2 regions of the Turicibacter sp. T129 genome follow, and region 2 is predicted to be linked to the other one. Evidence: a T-box and tRNA genes for the amino acid it is inferred to sense, from the RefSeq annotation. Region 2 holds a T-box; the other holds one or more tRNA genes.
The links. The T-box of region 2 lies ahead of serS (serine--tRNA ligase). A T-box ahead of a tRNA ligase gene usually reads a tRNA of that ligase, here a tRNA-Ser.

Region 1 (8,001 bases), on a different contig from region 2:
ATGGACGTGGATTCATTGCTGCTATGGCATTAGGTGCATGTGGTGTTCAAATTGGAACCCGCTTCTTAACAGCTAAAGAATGCCCAGTGCATGATAACTACAAACAAGCAATACTCAAAGCAAAAGATACAGATACCGTCGTAACGGGACGTAGTGTCGGAGTTCCAGTACGTTGTTTAAAAAATTCAATGACTCGTGAATATATTGCGCTTGAAAAACAAGGAGTGTCAGCGGAGGAACTTGAATATTTAACCTTAGGCTCACTTCGTAAAGCAGTCCTTGAAGGTGATACAAAAGGTGGTTCGGTAATGGTTGGCCAAGTGGCAGGAATGCTTTCACAAGTTCAAACTGTTTCTGAAATTATAGAAGATATCTACAATCATGCGTCAACAGTTAGTCAAAATCTAAAAATTGGTTAATGATAAAGGGAGAATTGATTATGTCAAAAATCGCATTTCTGTTTTCAGGACAAGGGTCACAATATGTAGGAATGGGACAATCATTTTATGAATCAAGTGAAACAGCACGTCGATTAATGGACGAAGCTAATACTTTACTACCATTCGATTTAAAAGAAATCTGCTTTGAAGATTCAAAAGAGTTAATTAATCAAACCACTTATACACAACCCGCTATCTTTGTTGTCTCTCAAATGGCATTAGCTCTATTAAAGGAAGCTGGAATTAAAGCCGATGTTGTAGCTGGATTTAGCTTAGGAGAATATTCAGCTTTATGTGCAGCTCATGTCTTCAATTTTACAGAGGGTGTTTCACTTGTGGCGAAGAGGGGAGAATTGATGGGGACTGCTTCAAATAACGGAAAAATGGCAGCTTTATTAGGATTAGATCTACAAAAAGCACAAGCCGTCTGTGATGAAGCATCATCTAAAGGAATCGTTGAGCTCGCTAACTTAAACTGTCCAGGACAAATTGTCATCGGTGGGGAAGCACAAGCCGTGACGTATGCTTGTGAAATTGCTAAAAATCATGGAGCAAAACGTGCTTTAGTTTTACCTGTAAGTGGGCCATTCCATACGTCTTTATTAAAAGAAACAGCTCAAACTTTTGGGCAATTACTAGAATCAAAAGAGTTAAAAGAACCTCAAACCCCAATTGTTTTAAATGTACTTGGTGATTATTATCAGACAGACTTAAACTTAAAAGAATTAATGGTTCAACAAATGGCCACTAGCGTGAAATGGGAAGCGAGTATTCGTCAAATGATAGCAAACGGTGTTGATACCTTCATCGAAATTGGTCCTGGAAAAACATTAAGTGGATTTGTTAAAAAAATTGATCGAAGTGTAAAAATCTTAAACGTTGAAGATATGGATTCACTACAGAAAACACTTGCTGCATTAAATAGCTAGGAGGAGAATCAGATGAAATTAAACGGAAAAGTAGCCCTTGTCACAGGAGCTTCGCGTGGAATTGGAGCAGCTATTGCTTCAAAACTTGCCTCACTTGGTTGCGATGTTGCGATTAACTATGCTGGAAATATCCAAAAAGCAGAAGAAACATTAAATTCAGTGAAAGCATATGGCGTGAATGCACAAATCTATCAAGCAAACGTCGCTAACTACGAAGAAGTCGAAGCAATGACAAAACAAATTATTAAAGACTTCGGTCATTTAGATATCATTATTAACAATGCCGGAATTACGTCAGATAATCTAATGATGAGAATGGATCAGGATTCATTTGATTCTGTTATTGATGTGAACTTAAAAGGAACATGGAATGTATGTAAGAGTATTACACGTCCAATTCTAAAACAGCGTTCAGGCGTGATTATTAACTTATCATCAGTTGTTGGAATCAACGGGAATGTGGGACAAGTTAACTATGCAGCTTCTAAAGCAGGAGTCATCGGATTAACGAAATCACTAGCAAAAGAATTTGCATCACGCAATATTCGTGTAAATGCTGTTGCCCCTGGTTATGTAAAATCAGATATGACTGCTAAATTATCAGAAGAAATTACAGAAAAAGTATTAGAAAATATCCCGTTAGGACAACTAGGGGAAGTAGAAGATATCGCCAATTCAGTCGCATTTTTAGTAAGTGATGAAGCGCGCTATATTACCGGTCAAGTTTTAGTTGTTGACGGTGGAATGGCAATTTAAATAAGGAAGGTGTAATTAATGAGTAAACGTAGAGTCGTAGTTACTGGATTAGGAACTGTTTGTCCAGTTGGAAATGATGTTGAAACGATGTGGGAAAACATTAAAAACGGAGTTTGTGGAATCGATGAAATTACTCATTTTGATACAACGGACTTCAAAGTCAAATTGGCTGGGGAAATTAAAAACCTTAATGTAGAGGATTATATCAATAAAAAAGAAGCAAAACGTTTAGATCGTTTTAGCCAACTAGCGATGATTGCCTCAAAACAAGCATACGAAGATGCAAGACTTAACCCGGAAGAAATCGATGCTAACCGTTTTGGAATCATCTTAAGTTCAGGAATTGGTGGGTTAGAAACCATCGAAAATGAAAAAGAAAAAGGTCTTAAAAAGGGATATGAACGCGTCTCTCCATTTTTCATCCCAATGGCAATTGGAAACTTAGCAGCTGGTAACGTGGCTATCATGTTAGGTGCTAAAGGGGCATGTTTAGATATTGTGACAGCCTGTGCAGCGGGAACAAACTCAATTGGAGAAGCATTCAAATACGTTCGTGATGGTTATGCAGACATTATGTTAACAGGTGGAGCTGAAGCCTCGATTACACCACTTGGAATTGGTGGATTCTCATCGATGAAAGCTTTATCAACAGCAACTGATAAAAATCGTGCCTCAATTCCGTTCGACGCAGAACGTAATGGATTTGTTATGGGAGAAGGAGCTGGAGCATTAGTATTAGAAGAATATGAGCACGCTAAGAAACGCGGGGCAACTATTTACGCTGAAATCATCGGATATGGAGTAAGTTGTGATGCCTTCCATATGACAGCACCTGATGCTGAAGCAAACGGAGCAGCAGCCTGCTTTAAAATGGCACTTAATGACGCCCAAATATCAGCAGATGATATTGACTACATTAACGCCCATGGTACATCAACACCATTAAACGATAAACTAGAAACATTAGGGGTTAAGAAAGTCTTTGGTGAAGATACAAAAGTCATGCTAAGTTCAACTAAAGGAAACACAGGTCATCTCCTAGGAGCAGCGGGGGCAGTTGAAGCTATTATTACCGTTAAATCATTACAAGATGGATTTGTTCCAGGAACGATTAACTATTCACAACCAGATCCTGAATGTAATTTAGATATCGTCCCTAATCAAGGACGTAAACAAGACATTCAATATGCCATGTCTAACTCATTAGGATTTGGTGGTCATAATGCATGCATCGTCCTTAAAAAATACGCTGGATAATCAAAAAATCTTTCTATATTATATAGGAAAATAAGAAGGTGAAGAAATGGTCTTAAATAGCAATCAAATTCAAGAAATTATCCCACACCGTTATCCATTCTTACTTATCGATCGAATCGATGAACTAGAACCAGGAAAACGTGCTTTAGGAGTTAAATGTGTTTCAGCTAATGAGATGCAATTCATGGGACACTTTCCACAACAACACGTCATGCCGGGCGTACTCATTATTGAAGCATTAGCACAAGTCGGAGCAGTCGCTATTTTAAGCTTAGAAGATAACAAGGGAAAAATCGCATACTTTGCTGGAATCAAATCAGCAAAATTCCGTCAAAAAGTCATTCCAGGTGATGTTCTCACATTAGAAACTGAACTCATCAAAGTTAAAGGAAGTATTGGAGTTGGTAAAGCAGTGGCTAAACTGGGAGATAAAGTAGCCGTTGAAGCTGAACTTACCTTTGCGATTGGATAATAAAAAGGGTGTAGAAAACTTAAAATTTCTACACCCTTTTTAATTATTGAACAAACATTATTGCTATAATAAAATAAAATCTAAAAAAAGTAGGTGTTAAAATGCCATTCTTACTAGGACTATTATTAATATTAGTTATATTTATAGGAATATTCTTTTTCCTGATCCAATCCAAAAAAATAAACTTTAAAAATAAAAAAAGGATACTTCAGGCTGAATTAGCGATTAATATTATCATTACACTCATATTATTAATTATTAGTGGATTAGGAATGACAATGTATTTCATTGTCTTTTGGCTAATCATTAGTGCACTTTGTTACTATCTATATAGTAATAACCATGAAAAACTAGGCTTCATAGGAACAGCATTCTGTACATTTTTCCTATGTATCTTCTTAATTTTACAACTTTGGATTTACGGAACATCATATTAAAAATATTTCGGGGGGAATAAAATATGATTAAAACGAACTTTCACACACATACAAAACGTTGCCAACATGCAGGTGGCGAAGATATTGAATATATCCAAGAAGCTATTAATGCAGGATTTAGTACATTAGGATTTTCAGATCATGCGCCATATCCAGACGATCGCTTTGGATTAAGAATGAAATATTCTGAATTAGATGAATACATCGAAACAATGAAAAAATTAAAAGAACAATTTAAAAATCAAATTCAACTACGTATTGGACTAGAAATTGAATACGATTCTCGAAAATCAGCATACTATGAACAGTTAATTAATGAAAAGGGAATTGACTATCTTGTATTAGGACAACACATTTATGTATCTGACCAAAAAAAATATATTAATACATACTTCCTTGAAAATACAATCCAGTATATCGAATATGCTAAATCAATTGAACAGGCACTAGCTACTGGCTATTTCGCTTTTGTCGCACACCCAGATTTAATGTTTCTTAATAATATGGAATGGGATGATAATTGTGAACAAGCTAGTAACATCATTATTGAGGCAGCGAATAGATACCAGACGCCCCTCGAATTTAATGCCAACGGTTTACGCCGAGGAATTCAAGAATACAGTGATGGAAAAAGATACCCTTATCCACATATGAAATTTTGGAAGCTAGTTGCTGATAAACAAATACCTGTATTGATTAACTCAGATGCCCATCATCCATCAAATATTAATGATGAATATGTTTCTAATGCAAGCCAAATGGCAATCAACTTAAACTTAAACATAATTAGTGATTATCAATAATCTTAGCTTCTAGTCGGCCCCTTTTTATTAATGTACTTTAAATTAAGGCTAGAAATGGGTGGACGACATGAAACGTAGATTTCTAATAATGAGTTTATCACTTGTCATGATAGTATTACCTAGTATCATTGCTAATGCGGATGATAGTAATCATGAAGCTAGAATGAAAATGTATAAAGACTATGAATTAGCCTCAGGAGTTCCCTGGTATGAAATTGCTGCAGTTGATCAGTATGAAAGAAATATTTATAAATTTAGAGAAGAATGCAAGGATTTAAAGTACGATACTATTTCCATCTGTATGATTAATGAACGCTGGTCAGGACCTGAGAATCCATATTATTATGATAATGACAGCTATACAATTAATCTTTTTGGTGGAATTGCTAAAGATGGTGATGGAGATGGTGTAGCAGATATTAATAATGAACATGATGTTATGTATACGATGGTCGAATACTTAAGATCATTCGATGACTTTGAAGGCGCAATAGAAGCCTACTATCAAAAAGAACAAGCAGTTATGGTCATCAAAGAAATTGCTAGTTTATTTGAACATTTTGATACGATAGTGTTAGATAAGCGATCATTACCAGTTTCAAAGCGTTATAGTTATAGTTTTCAAGATAACTACGGAGCTGCTCGAAGCTGGGGGGGAGCAAGATCTCATGAAGGAATAGATATCTTTGCATGTTATTCAACTCCTGTTTTATCGACTGCATATGGCGTAGTAGAAATAATGGGATGGAATGATTATGGCGGATACCGAATTGGGATTAGAGATATTTATAATACTTATCAATACTATGCCCACCTACAAGGTTTCGAAGGAGATTTAAAAGAAGGAGATATTGTAGAACCTGGACAAGTCATCGGATATGTAGGAAGTACAGGTTATGGTAAGGAGGGGACAAGCGGAAAGTTCCCACCACATTTACATTTTGGTCTATATAAATATGACGGACGTTGCGAATGGGCCTTTAATCCTTACCCACATCTAAGACGTTGGGAAAAAGAAAAACAATAATAAAGAGGGCAGTAATATGTGTATATTACTGCTTTTTTTAATAAAATAAAAAAAAGTTTGTAAAAAGTGTTGACTCTATTTGTAGAGCATGATATTATATAGAAGTCGTCAGGGACGACAAGAAAAAAAACAAAATGGAGCAGTACTCAAGTGGCTGAAGAGGTGCCCCTGCTAAGGGTATAGGTCGGGCAACCGGCGCGAGGGTTCAAATCCCTCCTGCTCCGCCATTATAAAAATGAATTGGTGAATTAAAAGTATGGCCCGTTGGTGAAGCGGTTTAACACACATGCCTTTCACGCATGCATACACGGGTTCGAATCCCGTACGGGTCACCATTCAAAAGGTCCAGTGGTGTAGCGGTTAACATGCCTGCCTGTCACGCAGGAGATCGCGGGTTCGATTCCCGTCTGGACCGCCATTTTAAAAAACGGGAAGTGGCTCAGCTTGGTAGAGCACCTGGTTTGGGACCAGGGGGTCGCAGGTTCGAATCCTGTCTTCCCGACCATTCGAATAAGCGGGTGTAGTTTAATGGTAGAACTTCAGCCTTCCAAGCTGACTGTGAGAGTTCGATTCTCTTCACCCGCTCCATTAATTTCATTGTGATGTGCCATGAATAAGCTGTATGCGGTCGTGGCGGAATGGTAGACGCGCCAGCTTGAGGGGCTGGTAGGAGCAATCCTGTGGAGGTTCGAGTCCTCTCGGCCGCACCATAATGAATGTCTAATCAACATCATCAAGAATAGCATAAACAGCGCCCATAGCTCAATTGGATAGAGCGTTTGACTACGGATCAAAAGGTTAGGGGTTCGACTCCTCTTGGGCGCGCCATAATAACAGATAATAATGAGTTCGAAGGAACTCTTTTTTTATTTCTTGTATACGAATGTATAACATTTAGGTAGTCGTTTTTATTTATTATGTTTACTTAAAAATACAATTTATCTATAATATGTCATTGATTTTAAATCCTAGCAGCCTAAGCTACTAGGGTTTTTTAAATTTAATTAGTTTTGAATTATGAGCTAAGTGATTTGAAGCGATAAAAGTTACAATATCTCAAGGGATTTCGTTAAATGCTATATTTTATTATTAATTCTTTTTCAATAGGAATAATAGTATACGAACTTATTATGTGTGTTAAAAATAGCAGCTTAGTTTTCAAAATTTGAAGAGTAGCTTGAAGTTCAGAGAAATTAATTTGAAACATCAGATGTTTGAAACACTAAACGAAGTAATAAGTTGTGTATTGAGATAGTGAGCAGAGTTTAAAAGTAATCAATAGTGACCTCTAAAATGATTATTTTTCTATGGATTTCTTAGTTACTGATATTGTAACAGGAGAGACTTAACATCTTTTTTTGATAATATGAAAGGAAGGTGGTACTTATCTAGTAACAGTCAATACTATAAAACCCAAACTAGGATTAGTTTTCTTTTATAATTTAAGAAAGTGTAAACAATTATTATAGCGATCAACTATATATCTTATAGTAAATAGACTAATATATTTATGTGTTTAGTTTGAGCAGAGGGAATTTCTATTTTAATGGCCGTATAAAAACGTGTTTGACGTTCAACAAAGGTAGGTAAACAACTGTTAATTTTACTACGACTCGAAATAGTGGTATCTACTGCTCCTCAAAGGAAAATACCTTGTTGTTACCAACAGAGATGAGAATCCTACTCCCCGTTCCCTACCAGTGGAGGATTTATTCATCTTCTATGAAGGGGGGAGCACATGTCCAAACGTTTCACGTCTTTTTACTTCTTTTGGACGTTGATGAATCGAGGTTCGAATATGTTAAGATTGGGATAACTCATGCATAGATCTCCTTTTTAAGAATTTGGTGTGGTAACTTCATTCAATAACAAATATTCTA
Region 2 (8,001 bases):
GCTCATGAGTAATTAAAATATGTTCTATTCTATTTTCATCAAATCCACTTTTTTTAATCAATTCCTGTAATTTTTTTAACGATAACCCATTATCAATTAAAATTGCTGTCTGTTCCGTTTCAATAATCGTTGCATTTCCGACACTTCCACTCGACAATACACAGATTCTCATTCTATCACCTGTTCTTCTATTCAAAAAACTTTTTTATACTCCAAATAAGCCTTTTTTATTTCGATTATTCATTTTAACATTTTTATCATGATGAATCCAGTACAAACCCCTATTAAGCATCAATTTGATAAAAAAAGAAAGACTATCTCATAAAAGATAACCACTTATGATGATTAATAAAAACTTAAGGGATTCGATACTCATCACTTAAAACTCTAATCATTTGATTATAAACATACACACGGTTAAATCATATCACTTCTTTGTCTGTTATGTCCACATTACATAGGAATACTGGCAAATGTAGCAAACGAGAAGATAATATACCTGATTACTCAATTTAGATGATCTATTATCCTAATATTTTAATTAAAGATAGAGTATCCTAGTGCATTCCATAAGAAAAAGAGTACCTAAGGTACTCTTTTTCTTATGGAATGCTTATTTAATAACTTCTAAATTACGCATGTATGGACGTAATACTTCTGGAATAACAATGCTTCCATCAGCTTGTTGGTAGTTTTCAATAATAGCAGCTACTGTACGTCCAATTGCAAGCCCTGAACCATTTAATGTATGAACGAATTCAGGTTTAGCTTTTGCATCACGACGGAATTTAATATTTGCACGACGTGCTTGGAAATCTTCAAAGTTTGAACAAGAAGAAATCTCTTTATATTCATTATAAGATGGTAACCACACTTCGATATCGTATGTTTTAGCAGCAGAGAATCCGATATCTCCTGTACATAATTCGATGACACGGTATGGTAATCCTAATAATTGTAATACTTTTTCAGCATTTGCTGTTAAAGTTTCTAATTCTTCATAAGAATCTTCTGGTTTAACGAACTTAACTAATTCAACTTTATTGAATTGATGTTGACGGATAATACCACGAGTATCACGACCAGCTGAACCAGCTTCTGCACGGAAACATGGACTATATGCTGTATATTTAATTGGTAATTGTTCAGCGTTTAAAATCTCATCACGGTGTAAGTTTGTAACTGGAACCTCAGCTGTTGGAATTAAGAAGTAGTCAGTATCCACTAATTTAAATGCATCTTCTTCAAACTTAGGTAATTGTCCAGTCCCTGTCATACTTGCACGATTAACGATAACTGGAGGTAAAATCTCAGTATAGCCATGATCTCCTGTATGTAAATCTAACATAAAGCTAATTAAAGCACGCTCTAAACGAGCTCCTAACCCTTTATATACAGCAAAACGGCTTCCTGTAATTTTTCCAGCACGTTCAAAATCAATAATATCTAAATCAGTTACTAAATCCCAGTGTGCTTTTGGTTCGAAGTCAAACTTAGTTGGTTCTCCAAATTTACGAATTTCAACATTATCATTTTCATCTTTACCAACTGCAATTGTTCCACATGGAACATTTGGAGTACCTAATAAAAGATTTTTGATTTCTTCATCGATGTTGCGTAATTGTTCATCTAATTCTTTAACTTTTTCTCCAACACCATTCATTTGAGCTAATAATTCAGAAGCATCTTTTTTCTCACGTTTATATTGTCCGATTAATTTAGATACTTCATTACGATTTGATTTTAATTGCTCTACTTCTAAAATGATGTTCTTACGTTGTTCATCTAACTCAGTAATTTTATTTAAATAACTGAAATCTCCACCACGTGTTTCTAAGCGATTAATTGTACCTTGTAAATCTTCACGTACTCGTTTTAAATCTAACATGTGTATTTCCTCCTATTAATTGATTTTGATTAGTCGTTCTAGAAAACAAAAAAATCCCGTCCCTAATTTAGGGACGAGATTTAACCCGCGTTGCCACCCTAGTTGTTCACTAAGCGTTCCACGTGGAACATTTAAGTGAGACCACTTACAAAGATAACGGTTAGACCGTGAATGAATACTAATCATTGTGTTCTTCATTCCACTCCTAGGTTGATTTCTAGTTACTCATACATCAGTTTCCACCAACCACTGACTCTCTATGCTATCAAGTAAAAAGTACTACTCCTAATCAATGCTTTTTTATTTAATTGTAATATAGCATTAACTATTTTTTTTGTCAATATTAGTATATATCGTGTTTCTAATTATATGCGCATAAGACCTAATTATTTGTATGTAACCATTCTATTCTTCTGTTGAAGTTGTTTCAGTTTCCTTAGCCACTGTGTCAGCTTCAACACTTTCCTCAGCCTCTTCATGTTCAACAACTGCTACACTTGATACTAATTGATCATCTGTTAAACGAATTAATTTAACCCCTTGTGTTGCACGCCCCGTTTGAGAAATCTGATGAATTGGTGTACGGATAATAACACCTTTATTTGTCACGATTAATAAATCTTCATCACCATTTACAGCCTTCATGGCTACTAATGTCCCGTTTTTCTCTGTAATCGTTAATGTTTTAACACCTTTTCCACCGCGTTTTGTTTTACGATATTCTTGAATTGAAGTACGTTTACCGAACCCGTTTTCCGTAACAACTAAAATCTCCTGATCCATTGTGACCATTTCCATTCCTACTGCTACTTCTCCCTCTTCTAAGAAGATACCACGGACTCCGGCAGCTGTACGTCCCATCGGACGAACTTCAGTTTCCTCAAACCAAACTGCTTTTCCACCACTTGATGCAATAATGATATCATCGTTACCAGATGTTTTTCTGACACCAATTAGCTCATCATCTTCACGTAAAGAAAGAGCAATTAAACCATTAGTACGAATATGACCAAATGCTGATAATGTGGTACGTTTTACAACCCCTGAACGAGTCGCGAAGAATAAGAATTCTTCATCATTAAACTCTTTAACAGGAATGATTGCACTAATGTACTCATCTTGGGCAATCTCAATAATATTAACAATTGGTAATCCCTTAGCTGTACGACCGTACTCAGGAATTGTATAAGCTTTCTTCTGATAAACTTTTCCTTTACTTGTAAAGAATAATAAATGATCATGAGTAGATGTTGATAATAATTCCTTAACATAATCATCATCATGTGTTCCCATTCCTTGCACACCACGTCCACCACGGTTTTGTGAACGATATGTTGAGATTGGCTGACGCTTAATATAACCATTATTTGTTAATGTAATGATGACTTGTTCTTCTGGAATTAAATCTTCATCTTCAATATCAAAGTCAGATCCACGGACGATTTCTGTACGACGCTCATCTCCATGTTTGTGTTTTACTTCTAACAACTCTTCACGGATAATCGCATGAACACGGTCTTCGTTCGCTAAAATATCTTTTAAATCAGCAATTAATGCGACTAACCCTTGATATTCTTCTTCGATTTTACCGCGCTCTAATCCTGTTAAACGGCGTAAACGCATCTCTAAAATAGCTTTCCCTTGGCGTTCAGATAACGAGAATTCAGACATTAATGAATTTAATGCCTCTTCATCTGTAGATGAACCACGGATAATCGCAATAATACGATCAATATGATCTAAGGCAATACGAAGCCCTTCTAAGATATGAGCACGATCTTCTGCTTTATTTAAATCAAATTGCGTACGACGGACAATAACCTCAACTTGGTGTTTGATATATGCGGCAATAATTTCTTTTAAGTTTAAAACTTTAGGTTGTCCATCTACAAGTGCTAACATATTAATTCCATAAGACACTTGTAATTGAGTTAATTTAAATAAATTATTTAACATCACTTGTGGATTAACATCTTTACGCAATTCAATAACAATACGTGTTCCTTCACGGTTTGACTCATTACGTAAGTCTGTAATTCCATCTAAACGTTTTTCCTTAACTAATTCCGCGATTTTTTCAATTAAACGTTCACGGTTTACTTGATAAGGAATTTCAGTGACTAAAATTGAATATTTTCCACCATGACCTTCAACAATTTCACATTTTGAACGCATCATGATTGATCCATTCCCCGTTTCATACGCCGAACGGATTCCTTTTGTTCCTAAAATTAAAGCACCTGTTGGTAAATCTGGTCCTTTAATAAATTGCATTAATCCTAAAACATCAATTTCAGGATTATCCATATAAGCTAAACATCCATCAATAACTTCAGATAAGTTATGTGGTGGAATATTAGTCGCCATCCCAACAGCAATCCCTGTTGTCCCGTTGACTAATAAGCTTGGAAAACGAGCAGGTAAAACGATAGGTTCTTGTTCTTCACCATCAAAGTTTGGTTGGAAATCAATCGTATTTTTATTGATATCACGCATCATTTCCATCGCAAGCTTAGACATTCTTGCTTCAGTATAACGCATAGCGGCCGCTCCATCACCGTCAATTGAACCGAAGTTTCCATGTCCATCTACTAATGGATAGCGATAACTAAAATCCTGTGCCATACGTACCATTGCATCATAAACTGATGAATCCCCATGAGGGTGATATTTGGCAATAACGTCCCCGACGATACGAGCAGACTTCTTATATGGCTTATCACTGTGCATCCCTAAATCATTCATCGAATACAAAATACGACGGTGAACAGGCTTTAACCCGTCACGAACATCTGGTAAGGCACGTGATACGATAACACTCATCGCATAATCGATGAATGAAGTTCTCATCTCTTTAGCAATATTATGCGGTTTAATTTGATCATATGCAGACATTTTCGTTCCTCCTTATAGATGTGATTGCTTCAAATTAGTAGTCTAGGTTTTTAACGTATTTAGCATTAGCATCTATAAATTCTCGACGTGGCTCTACGCGATCACCCATTAAAATATCAAAAATTTCATCAGCTTCAACAGCATCCTCAAGAGTAACCTGTAATAATGTACGTACTTCTGGATCCATTGTTGTTTCCCATAACTGCTCAGCATTCATCTCTCCAAGCCCTTTGTAACGTTGAACATTTGGACGAGGCGTTGCTGCTAAACTAGACATAATCTCTTCTAATTGTTTTTCATCATAAGCATATTCTACCTTTTTTCCTTGAGAAACTTTATATAAAGGAGGTTGCGCAATATAGACATACCCATGCTCTACTAAAGGTCTCATATAACGGTAGAAGAATGTTAATAATAACGTACGAATATGTGCTCCATCGACATCGGCATCGGTCATGATAACCACTTTATGATAACGAGCTTTCTCGATATCAAATTCATCTCCAACACCTGTTCCAATCGCATGGATCATACTTTTAATTTCGTTATTCGCATAAACTTTATCAATACGAGCTTTTTCAACATTTAAAACCTTACCACGAAGAGGTAAAATTGCTTGGAATTTATTATCTCGACCTTGTTTTGCTGATCCTCCGGCAGAATCTCCCTCGACGATAAATAATTCAGAAATATTCGCATCACGTGACTGACAATCGGCTAACTTGCTCTTAAATCCTAATGATTCAAGTGGAGACTTACGACGTACCATCTCACGCGCACGTTTTGCAGCCATACGAGCACGAGCCGCCATTAATGCTTTATCAATAATGATTTTAGCTGCTTGTGGATTCTCCATCAAGAAACGTTCAAATCCTTCAGAGAAAATATTATCCGCAATACGACGAACTTCGCTATTTCCTAACTTCGTTTTTGTTTGTCCCTCAAACTGTGGATCTGGATGCTTCGCAGAAATAATCGCTGTTAATCCTTCACGAATATCTTCCCCGATTAATGCATCGTCACCTTTTAATAAATTTAATTTTTTCGCATAACTGTTAATAATACGAGTTAATGCGGCACGGAATCCCGCTTCATGCGTTCCACCCTCGTGCGTATTAATGTTATTCGCAAACGAATAAATATTTCCGGCTACACCTGTATTATATTGCATCGCGATTTCAACACTAATTCCATCGCGCTCACCTTCAACATGAATCACTTCTTCATGAATGACTTCTTTATTCTTATTTAAGAAGCGTACATACTCACTAATTCCACCTTCATAATGGAACTCATGGCGTTGTGGTTTATCTGAACGAAGATCTTCTAATGTAATTTTTAATCCTTTGTTTAAAAAGGCTAACTCACGAATACGGTTGCGTAAAATATCATAGTCATAAACTGTCGTTTCTGTGAAAATAGTTGGATCCGGTTTAAACTTAACCTCAGTACCAGTAGAATCAGATTCACCAATGATGTGTAATTCATCAATTGGATTTCCTTTTTCAAACTGTTGGAAATACTTTTTACCATTACGACTTACTGTTACTTCTAAGTGTTCAGATAAGGCATTTACTACAGAGGCACCTACACCATGTAATCCCCCAGAAACTTTATATCCGCCACCACCGAATTTTCCTCCGGCATGTAAAACCGTATAAACTGTCTCAACTGTTGATTTTCCAGTTTGTTTATGAATATCAACTGGAATCCCACGTCCATTATCTTTAACGATGATTTCATTATCTTCAGTAATTGCAACATTAATTTCTGTACAGTATCCAGCTAATGCCTCATCGATTGAGTTATCAACAATTTCCCAAACTAAATGGTGTAATCCACGGCCACTTGTTGAACCGATATACATCCCAGGGCGCTTACGAACCGCTTCAAGACCCTCTAATACTTGAATATTACTAGCATCATACTGTTGTGTTTTCGATACTTCTTGCGTCATTCTTATCACCTATCCTAATCTTCGCGTTATTAATGGTAAAAATATCAGCCAGTTCAATGACATTTTCATCGATTCCATCAATATTCGTTGTCGTTATAAAGGTTTGAACTTTATTTTTTATCGTATTTAATAGCTGTGTTTGACGTGCATCATCTAATTCACTTAAAACATCGTCTAACAATAAAATGGGATACTCATTTAAAACAGAATAAATCAACTCGATTTCAGCTAACTTCATCGATAACGAAGCTGTTCGTTGTTGACCTTGTGAGCCAAACTGATGTGTATTCACACCATTAATTGAAACACTAAAGTCATCTCGATGAGGGCCTAAACTAGTTGATCCTAATTGAATATCCTGATCATATAAATCTTTATATTTCTGTAAAATTGTTTCTTCATTTAACTCAAGGTTCTTAAATGAATTGATATAATCTAAACCTATTTCTTCTAATTGATTTGAAATCTCACCATGAACTTTTTTCGAAAAACTCTCAAGCTTCTTTAAGAACTCAATCCGACTATTTAGCACATAAACCGCATGAGGCACTAATTGCTCTGTAATGACATCTAAAAGCAAATCATTCGAGCGATTCATACGAAGCTGTTTCAATAACTCATTACGTTGCTTTAACAATTTCGAATACTGTCCTAAATGAAATAAGTAAGTTGGGGATAACTGTCCAATCTCCATATCCATAAAGCGTCGACGATACTGTGGTCCACCTTTAACTAGCGATAAATCCTCAGGTGCAAACATCACCACAATAAGCTTACCGACATACTCACTTAATTTCTTTTGATCGATTCCATTATAACTTGCCTTCTTACCTTTTTTAGAAATAACTAAAGATAAATGCAAATCATCCCGTTCTCGCGTAATATCTGCCTCAATACGGGCAAAGTCTTCATTAAATAAAATCAGCTGTGAATCTTTACTTGTTCGATGCGACTTTGTCGTCGATAACACGTAAATTGATTCAATCAAGCTCGTCTTTCCTTGTGCATTATTTCCGATGATGATATTGATATTCTTCTTAAACTCTACACAAGCATCTTGATAATTTCTAAACTGTTTAAGTGACAATCGATTGATAAACAATGATAATCTCCTTTACTACTCAGCTACAATGATAAACTCACCAAATTCTTCAATCGAAACCACATCTCCAGGATAAAGTTTACGACCACGGCGGTTATCTTGCTCGTTGTTAATAAAGACAGGAATTTCTTCTAAGAAGAACTTTACACTTCCACCACT

Region 1: it encodes a tRNA-Ser, which carries the amino acid that the T-box ahead of serS (serine--tRNA ligase) is inferred to sense. The anticodon was not compared.

What each region holds. Positions count from the first base shown of each region.
Region 1 is NZ_JAMQUU010000073.1:12,125-20,125, forward strand. It holds gene fabK (enoyl-[acyl-carrier-protein] reductase FabK) at 1-419, shown strand, start outside; gene fabD (ACP S-malonyltransferase) at 440-1,369, shown strand; gene fabG (3-oxoacyl-[acyl-carrier-protein] reductase) at 1,382-2,125, shown strand; gene fabF (beta-ketoacyl-ACP synthase II) at 2,144-3,382, shown strand; gene fabZ (3-hydroxyacyl-ACP dehydratase FabZ) at 3,429-3,854, shown strand; gene NEH75_RS11380 (histidinol-phosphatase) at 4,315-5,094, shown strand; gene NEH75_RS11385 (M23 family metallopeptidase) at 5,162-6,121, shown strand; tRNA gene NEH75_RS11390 (tRNA-Ser) at 6,258-6,348, shown strand; tRNA gene NEH75_RS11395 (tRNA-Glu) at 6,380-6,456, shown strand; tRNA gene NEH75_RS11400 (tRNA-Asp) at 6,464-6,539, shown strand; tRNA gene NEH75_RS11405 (tRNA-Pro) at 6,550-6,626, shown strand; tRNA gene NEH75_RS11410 (tRNA-Gly) at 6,636-6,709, shown strand; tRNA gene NEH75_RS11415 (tRNA-Leu) at 6,746-6,831, shown strand; tRNA gene NEH75_RS11420 (tRNA-Arg) at 6,873-6,949, shown strand.
Region 2 is NZ_JAMQUU010000041.1:111,209-119,209, forward strand. It holds gene NEH75_RS08565 (MBL fold metallo-hydrolase) at 1-172, opposite strand, end outside; gene serS (serine--tRNA ligase) at 614-1,888, opposite strand; T-box leader at 1,955-2,190, opposite strand; gene gyrA (DNA gyrase subunit A) at 2,294-4,783, opposite strand; gene gyrB (DNA topoisomerase (ATP-hydrolyzing) subunit B) at 4,818-6,746, opposite strand; gene recF (DNA replication/repair protein RecF) at 6,706-7,842, opposite strand; gene yaaA (S4 domain-containing protein YaaA) at 7,858-8,001, opposite strand, start outside.